4 regions of the Streptomyces sp. NPDC056628 genome follow, and region 1 is predicted to be linked to each of the others. Evidence: riboswitches for the same ligand, from Rfam matches in the RefSeq annotation. Region 1 holds a riboswitch; each other region holds the start of a gene.
What was found. A riboswitch is a leader RNA that binds a small molecule or an ion and turns the genes downstream of it on or off. The one in region 1 is predicted to bind cobalamin.
Positions count from the first base shown of each region.

Region 2: it holds a riboswitch for cobalamin, as region 1 does, so the genes downstream of both, ACFRAC_RS27735 (cobalamin biosynthesis protein) here and ACFRAC_RS10200 (ribonucleoside-diphosphate reductase subunit alpha) in region 1, are expected to answer to the same signal.
Region 3: it holds a riboswitch for cobalamin, as region 1 does, so the genes downstream of both, ACFRAC_RS28360 (ABC transporter substrate-binding protein) here and ACFRAC_RS10200 (ribonucleoside-diphosphate reductase subunit alpha) in region 1, are expected to answer to the same signal.
Region 4: it holds a riboswitch for cobalamin, as region 1 does, so the genes downstream of both, ACFRAC_RS06970 ((2Fe-2S) ferredoxin domain-containing protein) here and ACFRAC_RS10200 (ribonucleoside-diphosphate reductase subunit alpha) in region 1, are expected to answer to the same signal.

Region 1 covers NZ_JBHTWG010000005.1:216,560-220,351, reverse strand. The annotation lists gene mctP (monocarboxylate uptake permease MctP) at 1-1,219, shown strand, start outside; gene ACFRAC_RS10205 (GNAT family N-acetyltransferase) at 1,350-1,856, shown strand; cobalamin riboswitch at 1,902-2,034, shown strand; gene ACFRAC_RS10200 (ribonucleoside-diphosphate reductase subunit alpha) at 2,158-3,792, shown strand, end outside.
Region 2 covers NZ_JBHTWG010000029.1:28,829-32,620, reverse strand. The annotation lists gene cobN (cobaltochelatase subunit CobN) at 1-42, opposite strand, end outside; gene ACFRAC_RS27740 (cobyric acid synthase) at 39-1,547, opposite strand; gene ACFRAC_RS27735 (cobalamin biosynthesis protein) at 1,544-2,503, opposite strand; cobalamin riboswitch at 2,602-2,745, opposite strand; gene ACFRAC_RS27730 (hypothetical protein) at 2,852-3,073, opposite strand; gene ACFRAC_RS27725 (anion permease) at 3,111-3,792, opposite strand, start outside.
Region 3 covers NZ_JBHTWG010000030.1:66,249-70,040, reverse strand. The annotation lists gene ACFRAC_RS28365 (FecCD family ABC transporter permease) at 1-698, opposite strand, end outside; gene ACFRAC_RS28360 (ABC transporter substrate-binding protein) at 695-1,720, opposite strand; cobalamin riboswitch at 1,769-1,890, opposite strand; gene ACFRAC_RS28355 (hypothetical protein) at 2,871-3,665, shown strand; gene ACFRAC_RS28350 (GntR family transcriptional regulator) at 3,658-3,792, shown strand, end outside.
Region 4 covers NZ_JBHTWG010000003.1:292,622-296,413, reverse strand. The annotation lists gene ACFRAC_RS06975 (gamma-glutamyltransferase family protein) at 1-603, opposite strand, end outside; gene ACFRAC_RS06970 ((2Fe-2S) ferredoxin domain-containing protein) at 875-1,285, opposite strand; cobalamin riboswitch at 1,343-1,520, opposite strand; gene ACFRAC_RS06965 (methylmalonyl-CoA mutase family protein) at 1,662-3,464, shown strand; gene scpA (methylmalonyl-CoA mutase) at 3,464-3,792, shown strand, end outside.

The sequences.
Region 1 (3,792 bases):
CCTGGCGACGATGCCCTACATCGCGCTCCAGCTCGTCGGCATCCAGGCCGTCCTGGACGTGATGGGCGTCGGCGGCGGCGAGAGCACCCACTGGTTCGTCAAGGACCTGCCGCTGCTCATCGCCTTCGGCGTGCTGGCGGCGTACACCTACTCGTCGGGACTGCGCGCCCCCGCGCTGATCGCCTTCGTCAAGGACACGCTGATCTACCTCGTCATCGCGGTGGCGATCATCTACATCCCGATCAAGCTCGGCGGCTTCGACGAGATCTTCGCCAAGGCGGGCGACGCCTTCGCGCAGACCAACCCGGCCACCGGCGCGCCGCGCGGTGCGCTGGCCCCGGGCGAGGCGGGCCAGTGGACGTACGCCACGCTGGCGCTGGGCTCCGCGCTCGCGCTGTTCATGTACCCGCACTCGATCACCGCGACGCTGTCCTCGCGCAGCCGTGAGGTGATCCGGCGCAACACCACGATCCTGCCGCTGTACTCCCTGATGCTGGGTCTGCTGGCGCTGCTGGGCTTCATGGCGATCGCGGCCGGGATCAAGGTGCAGAACGGGCAGCTGGCGATCCCGCAGCTGTTCGAGAACATGTTCCCCGACTGGTTCGCGGGCGTGGCCTTCGCGGCCATCGGCATCGGCGCGCTGGTGCCGGCGGCGATCATGTCCATCGCGGCGGCGAACCTGTTCACCCGCAACATCTACAAGGACTTCATCAAACCCGACGCCACGCCCGCCCAGGAGACCAAGGTCTCCAAGATCGTGTCCCTCCTGGTGAAGGTGGGCGCGCTGGTCTTCGTCCTCACCATGGACAAGACGGTCGCCATCAACTTCCAGCTGCTGGGCGGCATCTGGATCCTGCAGACCTTCCCGGCCCTGGTCGGCGGCCTGTTCACCCGCTGGTTCCACCGCTGGGCGCTGCTGGCCGGCTGGGCGGTCGGCATGATCTACGGCACGGTCGCCGCGTACGGGGTGGCGTCCCCGACCCAGCCGCACTTCGGCGGCTCGGCCAAGGAGATCCCGGGCATCGGTGAGATCGGCTACATCGGTCTGACGGCGTTCGTGCTCAATGTGCTGGTCACGGTCGTCCTGACCTTCGTCCTGAGGGCCGCGAAGGCCCCCGAGGGCGTCGACGAGACGAAGCCGCAGGACTACACGGCGGACGCGGGCGACCCCGGCGTCCAGGTGGAGCTGCCGCCGGCCACGGCGGGCTCCGCCCACTGAACCACCGGCACACGGCGGGCCGTCGGAGAAATCCGGCGGCCCGCCGCCGTGTGCGCGGGGGTTGTCGTGTCGATGATGCCGGGGGGCCCGGCCCGACCGGCGGGACACGCCCTACGGCAGACTCGTCCGTATGGACATCGTGATCCGGCAGGCGGACCCCGGCGAGTACGGCATCCTCGGCGAGATCACCGCACGGGCCTATCTCCAGGACGGCTTCCTCGACTTCGGCGAGAGCGACGACTACCTCGGCGAGCTCAAGGACGTGGCCAAGCGCGCGGCCGCCGCACAGGTGCTCGTGGCCGTCGAGCACGACCGCGTCCTCGGCGGCGTGACCTTCGTCCCGGACGGCGGCCCGATGGCCGATCTGGCCCGCCGCGGCGAGGCGGAGATCCGTATGCTCGCCGTCGACCACGCGGCCCGGGGCCGTGGCGCCGGCGAGGCGCTGGTCCGCGCCTGCGTCGACCGTGCCCGCGCCACGGAGGGCTGTGTGCGGGTGATCCTCTCCTCCCAGCCCACCATGCGCTCCGCCCACCGCCTCTACGAGCGCATGGGCTTCGTCCGCACTCCGGACCGGGACTGGAACCCCCTGCCGGAGCTGACCGACCTCATGCTCCTCACCTATGAGTTGACGCTCTGACACCAGTCCGCCACAACATCTAGGGGTGGCGCGGCAGGCGAGCACAAGATGTATGCTCATGCTCGCTGTCGCCGCAGGGGAATCCGGTGCGAATCCGGAACTGTCCCGCAACGGTGTACTTGTGCATGTCGCGTGCACATCGTCAGTCCGAGGACCTGCCGGCAGTGCGTCCCGGCCACCCTGGCCGGTGCGCTCCGACGTCCGGGCCTCGTGGAATGGGCCGGTGGACGCGACGCCCCGTGCGCTCGTGAGCTGCCCCCTGCCTCCGCAAGGCCCCGTGCCGAGCGAGGGAGAGCCTCACGTGACCATCGCGCCAGCCGAACCGGCCTCAGCGGCGGCCGAACCGGAGAACGAGGGTCCCGGTGCCGCGCTGTTGCGGACCCTGACCGAGCTGACCGCCGACCTCCCCGACGCCGACCCCGGCCGGGTCGCCGCCGCCGCGCTGCGCGGCCGGTCCGCCCGGGCCGACGAGACGGAGCTGCGCGAGCTCGCCACCGAGGCGGCGGCCGGGCTCATCTCCGAGGACCCCGCGTACAGCAGGCTGGCCGCGCGGCTGCTCACCCGCTCCATCGCCGCCGAGGCGGCCTCGCAGGGCGTGACGACCTTCACCGAGTCGGTCGCGACCGGGCACCGCGAGGGCCTCGTCGCCGACCGGACGGCCGCGTTCGCCCGGACGCACGCCGCCCGGCTCGACGCGCTCGTCGACCCCGCCGCCGACGACCGGTTCGGCTACTTCGGTCTGCGCACCCTCCACAGCCGCTACCTGCTGCGGCACCCGCACACCCGCAAGGTGATCGAGACGCCCCAGCACTTCCTGCTGCGCGTCGCCGCCGGTCTCGCCGCCGACGACACCGCCGGGGCGGTGGACGAGGTCGCCGCGCTCTACCGGCTGATGAGCCGCCTGGAGTACCTGCCGTCCTCCCCCACCCTCTTCAACTCCGGCACCCGGCACCCCCAGATGTCGTCGTGCTACCTCCTGGACTCCCCCAAGGACGAGCTGGACTCGATCTACGACCGCTACCACCAGGTCGCGCGCCTCTCCAAGCACGCGGGCGGCATCGGTCTGTCGTACTCCCGCGTCCGTGCCCGGGGTTCGCTGATCCGGGGGACGAACGGGCACTCCAACGGCATCGTGCCGTTCCTGAAGACGCTGGACGCCTCGGTCGCCGCCGTGAACCAGGGCGGCCGGCGCAAGGGCGCCGCCGCGGTCTACCTGGAGACCTGGCACTCCGACATCGAGGAGTTCCTGGAGCTGCGGGACAACACCGGTGAGGACGCCCGCCGTACACACAACCTGAACCTCGCGCACTGGGTCCCGGACGAGTTCATGCGCCGGGTCGAGGCCGACGGGCCATGGAGCCTGTTCTCCCCCGCCGACGTGCCCGAACTGGTCGACCTGTGGGGCGAGGAGTTCGACGCGGCGTACCGCGAGGCGGAGCGCGCGGGGCTGGCGCGCAAGGCCCTCCCGGCCCGTGAGCTGTACGGCCGTATGATGCGCACCCTCGCGCAGACCGGCAACGGCTGGATGACCTTCAAGGACGCCGCCAACCGGACCGCCAACCAGACCGCCCTGCCCGGGCACGTCGTGCACTCCTCCAACCTGTGCACCGAGATCCTGGAGATCACGGACGACGGGGAGACGGCGGTCTGCAACCTCGGCTCGGTCAACCTCGGCGCCTTCGTGCGCGACGGTGACATCGACTGGGAGCGCCTGGACGAGACGGTCCGCACGGCCGTCACCTTCCTCGACCGGGTCGTGGACATCAACTTCTACCCGACCGAGCAGGCCGGCCGCTCCAACGCCCGCTGGCGTCCGGTGGGCCTGGGCGCGATGGGCCTGCAGGACGTCCTCTTCCAGCTGCGGCTGCCCTTCGACTCCCCCGAGGCCAAGGCGCTGTCCACCCGGATCGCCGAGCGCGTCATGCTCGCCGCGTAC
Region 2 (3,792 bases), on a different contig from region 1:
CAGGTCCGTGTCGGCGGTCGACAGCAACAACACTGTGCTCATGCGGGCGCTCCCGGGGGGATGAAGGGCAGTCCTCGCGGCGCGCCCGACTCGATGAGCCGCCACAGCGCGTCCGTGTCCGCGTGTCGTTCGATGAGGTCGCCGAGCCGGTCGAGCTGCTCCTCGCGCAGCGCGGCGAACGAGGTGCCGGGCGCCGGCACGAAGCGGCGGCCCGCGGCGGCCGCCACCTCCCGCAGGAAGGCGCGCCGGAAGGCGTCCGACTCGAGCGAGCCGTGCCAGTGGGTGCCCCAGGTCTGACCGACCCGGCAGCCGTCCAGGAAGGGTTCACCCGCCAGGACCTCGGCGACCCCGTGGTGGATCTCGTAGCCCTCGACGCGCTCGCCGAGCGCTTCACCGGCGGGCCGGGTCAGGGTCTTCTCGCGGGCGAACCGCACCCGCACGGGCAGCAGGCCGAGGCCGTCGACGTGACCGGCACGGCTCTCGACGTCGTCCTCGATGTGCTCGCCGAGGAGCTGGAAGCCGCCGCAGACACCGAGGATCGGGCGGCCCTCGGCGGCCCGGCGCACCAGAGCCCGCGCGAGCCCCCGCTCCCGCAGCCACGCCAGGGCGCGGACGGTGCCCCGGGTGCCGGGCACCACCACCAGGTCGGCGTCGGCCAGTTCCTCCGGCCGGTCCACGAACCGCACGACGACGCCCGGTTCGGCGGCGAGCGCGTCGACGTCCGTGAAGTTGGACATCAGCGGCACCGCGCACACGGCGACCCGCAGCACGTCCTCGCCGACCGGGGCGGCCACCTCGGACTCGCGCACCGCCCCGCGCAGCGACACTCGCAGGCCGTCCTCCTCGTCGATGCCGAGTCCGTGCCGGAAGGGCAGGACGCCGTACGTCCGCCGTCCGGTGAGGCCGTGCAGCATGTCGAGGCCGGGTTCGAGGAGCGAGACGTCGCCGCGGAACTTGTTGACGAGGAAGCCGGCGACCAGCTCCTGGTCCTCGCGGGACAGCAGCGCCACGGTCCCGAAGAACGAGGCGAAGACACCGCCCCGGTCGATGTCGCCCACGACCAGCACGGGCAGCCCCGCGCCGCGTGCGATCCCCATGTTCACGATGTCGGTGCGCCGCAGGTTGATCTCGGCCGGGGAACCGGCCCCTTCGCAGATCACCGCGTCGTACGTGGCCCGCAGTTCGGCGAGGGAGTCCAGCACGGTGGCGAGCAGCCGCTGCTGCCGTCCGCCGTGGTAGCCGCGCGCGCTCATCTCGCCCACCGGCCTGCCCAGCAGCACCACCTGACTGCTCTGGTCCCCGCCCGGCTTCAGCAGGACGGGGTTCATCAGCGCGGTCGGCTCGACGCGGCACGCCTGGGCCTGCATGGCCTGCGCCCGCCCGATCTCCGCGCCCTCGCGGGTGACGAACGAGTTCAGCGACATGTTCTGCGCCTTGAAGGGCGCGACCTTCACGCCCTGGCGCACCAGCCACCGGCAGATCCCGGCGGTGACGACGCTCTTGCCGGCGTCGGAGGTCGTGCCGGCGACGAGCAGCCCGCCCTTCACGAGGCACGTCCTCTCGCCCCGCGCCGCCCGAGCAGGAGCCGCGCCCCGGCGCACACGCCCAGGGCGAGCACCCCCACCCGCCGCGAGAGACGCACGGCCCGCTCGATGTCGGCGACCCGGACGGCCCGTCCGGCGGCGCCGTTCAGCACGGGCCGGTGCTCCACCCGCCCGCCGTACGCCAGCGTCCCGCCGAGGCGCACCCCGAGCGCGCCCGCGAACGACGCCTCCACCGGGCCCGCGTTGGGGCTGGGATGCCGGTGGGCGTCCGCGCGCCAGGCCCGTACGGCGCCCCGGGGGTCGCCCCCGGCGACGGCGGCCAGCGCGGCGGTCAGCCGGGCACCCGGCCAGCCGGCGACGTCGTCGAGACGGGCCGAGGCCCAGCCGTAGCGGCGGTACTCGGGGGAGCGGTGCCCGACCATGGCGTCGAGGGTGTTGACGGCCCGGAACCCGGCGAGGCCCGGCACGCCGGCGACGGCTCCCCACACCAGGGCGCCGACCACGGCGTCCGAGGTGTTCTCGGCGACGGACTCCACGACCGCCCGCGCGATCCCGTCGGCGTCCAGCGCCTGCGGGTCCCGGCCGCACAGATGCGGCAGCCGCGCCCGCGCCGCCTCGACGTCGCCGGCCTCCAGGGCACGTCCGACGGCCCGGGCCTCCCGGGCGAGCGACGTGCCGCCGACGACGGCCCAGGTGACGGCGCCGGTCAGGGCGACGGAGGCGGCGGGGGAGGGGCGCACGGCACGTGCGCCCAGCGCGGCGGCCGCCACGGCGCCACCGGCGCACACGGCGGTGTGCAGCACACCCCAGGCGCGGTGGTCGCGCCACAACACTCGTTCCACGGCGCCCGCGGCACGTCCGAACGCGGCGACCGGATGCCCACGGCGTGGATCGCCGAGCAGCAGGTCACCGAGGAGTCCGGCGGCGGCGCCGTACGCGAAGACGCGTTCGGCACGCATGGGGTTCAGCCGGTGGTGGCGTCGGACAGGGGTCCGGTACTGCGTGACGAGCGGCAGGCGAGCATCGCGTGATGTCCTCACTCAGGGTGTCCACGCCCTGGTTCGACGAGACCGGCGGCGAGAGTTCCTGGCTCCCGGGGGTTACTACCCCGGTGACAGTGGCGGGACCGCGCCGGATTCGCACCGGCTTCCTCTTCTGCCGCCGTAGATGGCTCCGGAAGTCCACCATGGGTCGCGACGGCCGTCAACTTGCCTGTGACCTGCGACGGGAGAGTGTGCGCAGGCCCACACACACCGAAGGTGCGCGACGGTGTCCCGTCACGCACCTCAGGAGTCGCGCGCCGTACGTCAGGCCACGATGAGATAGATGCCGTACGCCACGGCCGCCGTGCACGCCGCGAAGCACGCGTAGGCGCCGGTGACCGCGAGCGCGGCCGAGTCGCCCTGTGCGACCGCCCGTTCGCGGCGCGAGAGGCCCGCGATGCCGAGGGTGAACAGGCCCACCAGGGCCACCGTGACGACGAGACTGACACCGAAGACGGAGCCGAGGGACGCCCAGTCGATCTTCATGCTGCTTCCTTGTGTTGCCGGGAGGGAGGACCGGAGGTCAGACGGAGGCCTTGGAGGGCTCGGGTCCGGATGCCGGTGCCGGGAGGGTGACCGCGAGGTCCTCGGTCACCGTGCCCGCGGGGGGCGGGGTCACGGCGGCCATGGCGGTGGTGACCACTCCGGCGGGCTCGTCGTAGTCGGTGACGTTGGTGTGGTCGATGACCTCGCGGCGGGAGATCTTCCAGATGGCGACGCTGGAGGCGACCAGGAAGACCGCGACGGCGGCGGTGCCCCACTTGCCGAGACCCGTCACGTACTCGGCGAGCGCGGCGACCAGCGCGGCGGCCGGCAGGGTCAGGCCCCAGGCGACGAACATCCGGGTGGCCGTGGACCAGCGGACCACGCCGCCCTTGCGGCCCAGACCGGCGCCCATCACGGAGCCGGAGACGGAGTGCGTGGTGGACAGGGAGAAGCCGAGGTGGGAAGAGGCCAGGATGACCGTCGCCGCGCTGGTCTGGGCGGCGAAGCCCTGCTGCGGCTGGAGGTCGGTCAGGCCCTTGCCCATCGTGCGGATGATCCGCCAGCCGCCCAGGTAGGTGCCGAGCGCGATGGCCAGGCCGGCGGAGAGGATGACCCAGGTGGGCGGGTCCGAGTCGGGGGCGAGGGCGCCGCCCGCGATGAGGGCGAGGGTGATGATGCCCATGGTCTTCTGGGCGTCGTTGGTGCCGTGGGCGAGGGAG
Region 3 (3,792 bases), on a different contig from region 1:
GCCGTGCTCGGCAGCCACAGCGTGCCCCAGTTCACCCCGCCGAGGCCGCCGAGCGTCCAGGCGAGGACCGCGCGGGTCTCGTTGCCCCGGTCGGTGGTGAGCAACAGCAGGTCGAGGACCGCGGTGAGCATCGCCGCGATCGCCACGCCGGACAGCACGAGACGCGATGAGGTGATGCGTCCGCCGGTGCGGGCGGTGGCGTACACGAGCAGGAGTGCGCCCAAGGCCCCAACGAAGGCTGCCACCGACAGGGAGACGGGACCGAAAAAGGTGGCCCCGAACACGATGACGGAGACCGCGCCGAGGGACGCCCCCGAGGACACCCCGAGCAGGTACGGCTCGGCGAGCGGGTTGCGCACCAGGGCCTGAAGGGCGGTGCCGATCACCGCAAGGCCGGCGCCGGTGACCGCACCGAGCAGCACCCGCGGCGCCCTCACGTCGACCACGATGGTCTCCCGGGCCCGCGACCAGTCCGGCTGCTGCCAGTCGGCACCCAGTGCGTGCGTCACGATGCCCCACACCTGGCCGGGTGGCACCTGGACGGAGCCGACCGCAAGTCCCGCAGTGGTGGAGACGACGAGCAGGGCGGTGAGTACGAGCAGCGTGACGGCCAGCCGTGTGCGGCCCTCTCCTGGCTGGGTGGTCTTACGTGGTTGGATCCTCCCCTCGGCGGACGTGCTGGTGGCGGTCCGGGTCACCGGAAGCTCTCGGGGTGCAGTCCGCGGGCCAGGTCGTCGACCGCGTAGGCCGAGCGGATTCCCACCAGGGTGGCGGTCAGCGGCAGAACGACGAACCGCTTGTTCCTGACAGCGGGTACGTTGGCGAGCGCGGGCTGGGACAGCAGGAACCGCTTCTTCTGCTCGACGCTTCCGGCACCCGCGTAGTCGTAGATGGCGATGACCTCCGGTTTGCGCTCGATGACCTGCTCCCAGGAGACATCGCCGAAGACGTCGTCGAGGTCGGCGAAGACGTTCTCGCCGCCGGCCAGGCGGATCAGCTCGGTGCCCAGGCTCTTGCCGCCCGCGGTGAACGCGGCCTTGTCGCCGCTGTCGTAGACGAAGACGGGCACCTCGGGCTCGCCTTCGACCGTGCCTGCGGCCTTGCCGACGCGGCCCTTGAGGTCGGTGACCAGCTTGTCGGCCCGCTCCGAGACACCGAAGATCTTGCCGATGGTGCGGATCTCGTCGTAGGTGTCCTTCATCGTCACCTTCTTCTTGCCGCAGTACTCACGGTTGAGGTAGGTGTCGATGCCCGCGTCGGCGAACGCTGTGCGGGAGCGGCCCTCCTTCTCGGCGAAGGCGCTGCCGTAGCCGCCGTAGACAAGTTCGGGTTCGGCATCCAGGACCTTCTCGAACGACGGTTCCTTCCGCGCCAGTTCGGGAACCGCCTCGTAATCCTTCTTCAGCTCGGGCAGAACCGCGGAGTCGGGGAAGGCCGTGCCGACCATGCGATCCTTCAGGCCGAGGGCGAGCATGAGTTCCGCCGGGTGCTGGTGGATGGTGACCACCCGTGACGGTGGCTTGTCGTACGTCGTCTTCACGCCGCAGTTGTCGATGGTGACTGGAAAACCCTCGGGCACGGCCGAGGTCGCCTTCGCGTCCCCGCCGCTCTCGTCGGCCGCTCCGCAGCTCGTGGTCAGCAGCACTGACGACAGAGCCACGGCAGCAGCCGTGGCACGAAGAAACCCGCGCGTGCGGGCAGGGGTGAACAGCTGGGACACGTGAAGCCTCCTGGAGTCCGCGCTCCTCGGATCGGGCCCGCGACGGACCAGTGTCCTGACTCCCGGATCGACGCTTCCTCCGCCTTCCCGCGCGGTGCGCAGTGGCGTGTCGGAGGGGCGCTCCCCGGTCACAGTGGCGGGACCGTGCCGGATTCGCACCGGCTTCCTGTCTCCCGTCGCGGCGATGACCAGGTGATCTTACGATTCCCCGCGGCGCCGGCAAAAGGGCGCGCGGACCGCGGCCGCGCGCACCATGCCTCGCTCACGCTTCGCGTACGGCCCGGAGAGCGAGTCGTTCAGCGTTCTCGTCGTAAGGGCGCCCGTCGGACCCGCCGAAGACCTGCACGCGGCCGAACCCCGCCTCCTCGGCCATCCGCCGCAGCTTCGCCGCGCTGTCCACCCTGAGAAGCCGTGCCGCTGGTCCAGAACCGCCTGGGCGGTTTCCGGTACGGGCGTCAGCGCCGGTCGCGGCGTCCCCGGGGTGTTCCGCACCGCATCGTGGACGCGGCTCGCGCCCACCGGGCCATCGGGTGGACGACGTGCTCCGGCGCTTCGAAGAGGATGAACCCGCGGCCTTGCAACGGTGCCGCGCGAATTCGCTCCTGCCTCACGCCGTCGGCTCCCTGTGCCCCGGATAGGGCCTATTGACCCCCGTGGCGGAGGGGGGCAGGCCGCTGGTGACGCTGCCCAGGGGGTACCCGACCCTGCGAACGACATGGTTCGGACTCCTGCTCCTGGCACTCAGCGCCGTCGTGTTCGACTGCGGGTGCGCGCTGTTCGCGGCGGCCCGGTCGGACCCCGGAATTGCTCGCGGCGAGGGGCGTGCTCGGCTTGCGCATCGGCGGCTTCTCGGCCGCGATGCGCGGCGTCCTCCTGGCCGTCGCCCTCCCATGGCTGGGGACGGCGGGTTCGGGTCTGCGTGTCGCCGAGGTCGGCATGGGGTCAGCCGCCGTTGGCGGTGTCCGGGGTGGTCCTCGTCTCGCGGGCTCGGTTGGGGGAGTGGGGCTTTGGTGGGCTGGTGGATGACGCGAGGCGGGTTTCGTCTGGCGGAGGTGTCGGTGCTTTCTTGTGTCGATGGTTTGACACAAGTTTTCGGAGCAGGGCATCTTGTATCCATCGTTTGGTACAAGGTGCCTTGGGGGATCTTCACGTGCTCGACACCGTCCCGCTCCAGTCCCGGTTCCTCGACCACGCCGACCATTACGCCCGATGGTCCGGCCTGGCGATCGGTATCGAGATCGCACGGCAGTTGCTCACGATCGAGAGCGGCGACATCACCACGCCTCTTGTGTTGGCCGTCACCGCGTTCGGCCTGTGCGCGGTGGGAGGCGTCCTGATAGGTGACGCCCTGACTCTGCGTCCTCAGGAAGCGGTCCGCACTGCCAGTCTTGCTCCGCGCCTGGTGCGCGACCATGTGCCGCCACGCATGACGCCCCTGCTCGTGCTGGAGGCGTGCTCTCTTCTCGCGCTGCTGGTCATGGGCGCTGTCACAGCCTCCTCGGCCCGTGACCGGACAGGCGGGGCGGGGCGTGTCATGGAGGTTGCCTGTGACGGGGTGCGTGCCTCCGTCGGTCCGTGGCCCGGGCTGTACTACAGCGGCCCGATGTTCGGTGCCCTCGCGGTCGCAACCCCTGCCTGTGTCTGGGCGCTGCGCCGCATCGCCTTCGGGCCGGGCGACCACCGGCAGCGTCGCGACCGCGCCTGGGCCATTGTGGGAGCCTGGGGACTCCTGGTGTCGTGTCAGGTGCTTCTCGTCGTACTGATGCTTCTCGTCGCGCTCATGGACGGGCCCTGCGCGGGCCCGCTGGGTGCGGTCACCATCGTTGTGATCTGCCCTCTGGGTCTGCTGAGTGTGTTCACGTTCGGATGGTCCCTGCTCACTGTGGTGGCGCCACGGGCGGTGGACGACGGTGTGGCGGACGAGGGGAGTGGCGACGATGAGTGAGCGCACCGTCCGTGTCGACACCACCAGCCAGGTACCGCCGTACGAGCAGATCCGTGCCCAGTTGGCCGCGCTCATCCGTACCGGCCGGCTGGTCGAGGGCGAGCGTCTGCCGACCGTTCGGCAACTC
Region 4 (3,792 bases), on a different contig from region 1:
TCCGGCGATCTCGTCGAGCAGGCGTTTCCAGGTGGCGGCGAGCGCCGGGTTGCGGAAGAGCGTGCCGGGGCGGGGCGGCTCGCCGTCCGGCAGGTACACCTCGGCGGAGGAGGTCCACTCGGTCTCGAAGAGTTCGCGCACCGTCTCGACGGTCTCGCCGACGCGCTCCACGGGCGCGTGTCCTTGCTCGGCGTAGCCGATGGCGTACTCCAGGACGTCGGCGGGTGCCAGGGTGCCGTGGTCGCGCAGCAGGACCATCCAGGCGTCGAAGGCGCCGGGCACGGCGGCGGCCAGCGGTCCGGTGCCGGGGACGAGGTCCAGGCCGAGGCCCCGGTAGTGGGGGACGGTCGCGCCCGCGGGGGCGACGCCCTGGCCGCACAGCACCCGCACCTCGCCGCCCGCCGGGGCGAGGAGGATCGGCACCTCGCCGGCCGGCCCGTTCAGGTGCGGTTCGACGACGTGCAGCACGAACGCGCCGGCCACGGCGGCGTCGTAGGCGTTGCCGCCGCGCTCCAGGACCGCCATCGCGGACTGCGAGGCCAGCCAGTGCGTGGAGGACACCATGCCGAAGGTGCCCTGGAGGGTGGGACGGGTGGTGAACATGGCGGGCGTCACCTCGCGGTCGGCGCGGACGGGTCCGTCCGATCTTCCGTGACCGCCCGTTCGATGTTCAACCGTTCATGGGGGTGTGGAGCGAGGGTGGCGTGAAGGTGTGGAGGTCGGGCGGGCCGGATCAGGCCGCCCGGCCCGGTCAGGCCGCTGCGGCTGTACGGGTCCCGATCACCGACCCTCCTGGGGGCCCGTGTGTGCGGGAGGGGCAGCACGGCCGGCGGCACGCGCCCGGCGGTGGAGGTGACGACGACCTTGCTGACGGTCAGTCGTTCCGGGGGGCGCGGGACGGGGGCGGGGGGAAGGTGTGGAGGCCGAGGATCTCGGGGCAGGGGGCGACGCCGGGGCCGCCTGCCCGGACCCAGGCGATGACGTCCTCGGTGGCGTCCGGATCGTTGACGAGGCCGAGCCAGACCGGGCGGGCGCCCGCCGCCCGCGCCGCGGCGGAGGGCTGGACGACGACCACGTTGGCGTGGTCGCAGACGTCGAGGCAGTCCGAGACGCGCACGGGCACGCTCTCCCTCAGCCGGGCCGCCTGGCGGGCATGGTCGACACCGGTCACCTTCGGGCTGCCGCAGCAGCAGTCGCGGCAGAGCACGACCCGGCAGGGCGTGGACGGGGGGCGCCGGTCCGGGAGCGGCGGCTCGGACGACGGCGGGGGCGGGAGTACGGGCATGACTGCCTTCGGGTCGGGGCTCGTACGCGGAGCCGGCCTGCGGAGGACTTCCCCGCCCGGGGGCGCGGAGGTGCCGGCAGGTCTTCGGACTCGGGTTCGTCCCGGCGGGGCGCCTTCCCGGTCTCCCAGTGGCGTGCCTGCCCCGCCCGTCCCCCTCACCGCTGCGCGTCAGTTCCGGATTCGCACCGGATTCCCTGGCCCCGCAAAGGGCTCGACCAGCTCCGCGAGGCTATCAAGCCGGGGCCGTGAGCCGCTCCTTCGCCGTGCCCGCGCAGGCCCCGGAGGAGCGCGGAGACGCAGGTCACAATCTGGAAGAGGGCAAGGTCACAGCCGTGCCCCCTGCTGCTCCTTTGACGATCTGACCTAGCATCCGAGCATGACGGTCCTGCCTGACGACGGGCTCTCGCTGGCCGCCGAGTTCCCTGACGCAACCCATGAGCAGTGGCAACACCTGGTGGAGGGTGTGCTGCGCAAGGCGGGCAAGGACGTGTCGGGGACGGCTGCCGAGGACGCCCTGTCCACCCCACTCGAGGACGGGATGCGCTCCCGCCCCCTGTACACCGCGCGCGACGCCGCGCCCGACCCCGGCCTGCCCGGCTTCGCCCCGTTCGTCCGGGGCGGGCGCCCCGAGGGCAGCACGGCCGGCGGCTGGGACGTACGGCAGCGGCACACCACGGCCACGGACGGCGTGGTGCTGGCGGACCTGGAGAACGGCGTCACCTCGCTCTGGCTGGTCCTCGGCGACGCCGGCATCCCGGTGTCCTCCCTCGGCCGGGCCCTCGACGGCGTCTACCTCGACCTCGCCCCGGTCGTCCTGGACGCGGGCGCCGCGACGGAGGCCGCCGCGCACGCCCTGCTGGACCTGTACGCGGAGCGCGGCGTCGCCAAGGACGCGGCGCGCGGCAACCTCGGCGCCGACCCGCTCGGCCACGAGGCCCGCACCGGCAGGTCCCTCCCGTTCGCGCCGGCCGCCGTGCTGGCCCGGCGGTGCGCCGAGGAGTACCCGGGGCTGCGGGCGCTGACCGTGGACGCCCTGCCGTACCACGAGGCCGGCGGCTCGGCCGCGCAGGAGCTCGGTTCCGCGCTGGCGACCGGTGTGGCGTATCTGCGCGAGCTCACCGAGGCCGGCCTGACGGTCGAACAGGCCGCCGCCCAGCTGGAGTTCCGCTACGCGGCCACCGCCGACCAGTTCCTGACCATCGCCAAGCTGCGGGCGGCGCGCCGCCTGTGGGCGCGGGTGACCGAGGTGTCCGGGGCACCCAGCGCCCAGGTGCAGCACGCCGTCACCTCGCCGGTGATGATGACGCGCCGCGACCCGTGGGTGAACATGCTGCGCACGACGGTCGCCACGCTCGCGGCCGGCGTCGGCGGCGCCGACTCGGTGACGGTGCTGCCCTTCGACCACGCGCTGGGCCTGCCCGACGCGTTCGCGCGGCGCATCGCGCGCAACACCTCGACCATCCTCATCGAGGAGTCCCACCTGGCCCGGGTCATCGACCCGGCGGGCGGCTCCTGGTACGTGGAGCGGCTGACGGACGAACTCGCCCACGCGGGCTGGGAGTTCTTCCAGCAGATCGAACAGGCGGGCGGCCAGGCCGCCGCGCTGCGCTCGGGCCGGCTGCGGGACGACCTGGCCGCCACCTGGGAGGCCCGCACCGGCAAGCTGGCGAAGCGCCGCGAACCGGTCACCGGTGTCAGCGAGTTCCCGTATCTCGCCGAGCAGCCCGTGGTGCGCGAGCCCGCGCCCGAGCCGCCGTCCGGGGGCCTGCCGCGCGTGCGCCGCGACGAGGCGTACGAGGCGCTGCGCGCCCGGTCCGACGCGCATCTGGCCGCGACCGGCGCCCGGCCGCGGATCTACCTGGCCGCGCTCGGCCCGGCCGCGGCCCACACCACGCGCCTGACCTTCGCCTCGAACCTGTTCCAGGCCGGCGGCATCGAGCCCGTCACCGAGGGCACCTTCGAGGAGAGCGGCGCCACCGAGGCGTGCCTGTGCTCCAGCGACGCCGTGTACGAGGAGCAGGCGGCCGAGGTCGCCGGACGGCTGAAGGCGGCCGGCGCCGCGCATGTGTTCCTCGCCGGGCGGCCCGGGGACCACCCCGGCGTCGACGGCCATGTCTTCGCGGGCTGTGACGCCGTCGCCGTCCTGTCCGCCACCCTCGACCGCATGGGAGTGTCCTGATGGGAATCCCCGACTTCACCGGGATCGAACTGGGGACCCCGGACGCGGCGGGCGGCTCCGACGAGTGGCGTACGGCCGTCAAGCAGGCCACCGGCGGGGACGAGCCGCTGTGGGAGACGCCCGAGGGCATCGCGGTCAAGCCGCTGTACACCGGGCGTGACCTGGAGGGCCTGGACTTCCTGGACACGTACCCGGGTGTGGCGCCGTATCTGCGCGGGCCGTACCCGACGATGTACGTCAACCAGCCCTGGACGATCCGCCAGTACGCGGGCTTCTCCACCGCCGAGGAGTCCAACGCGTTCTACCGGCGCAATCTGGCGGCCGGTCA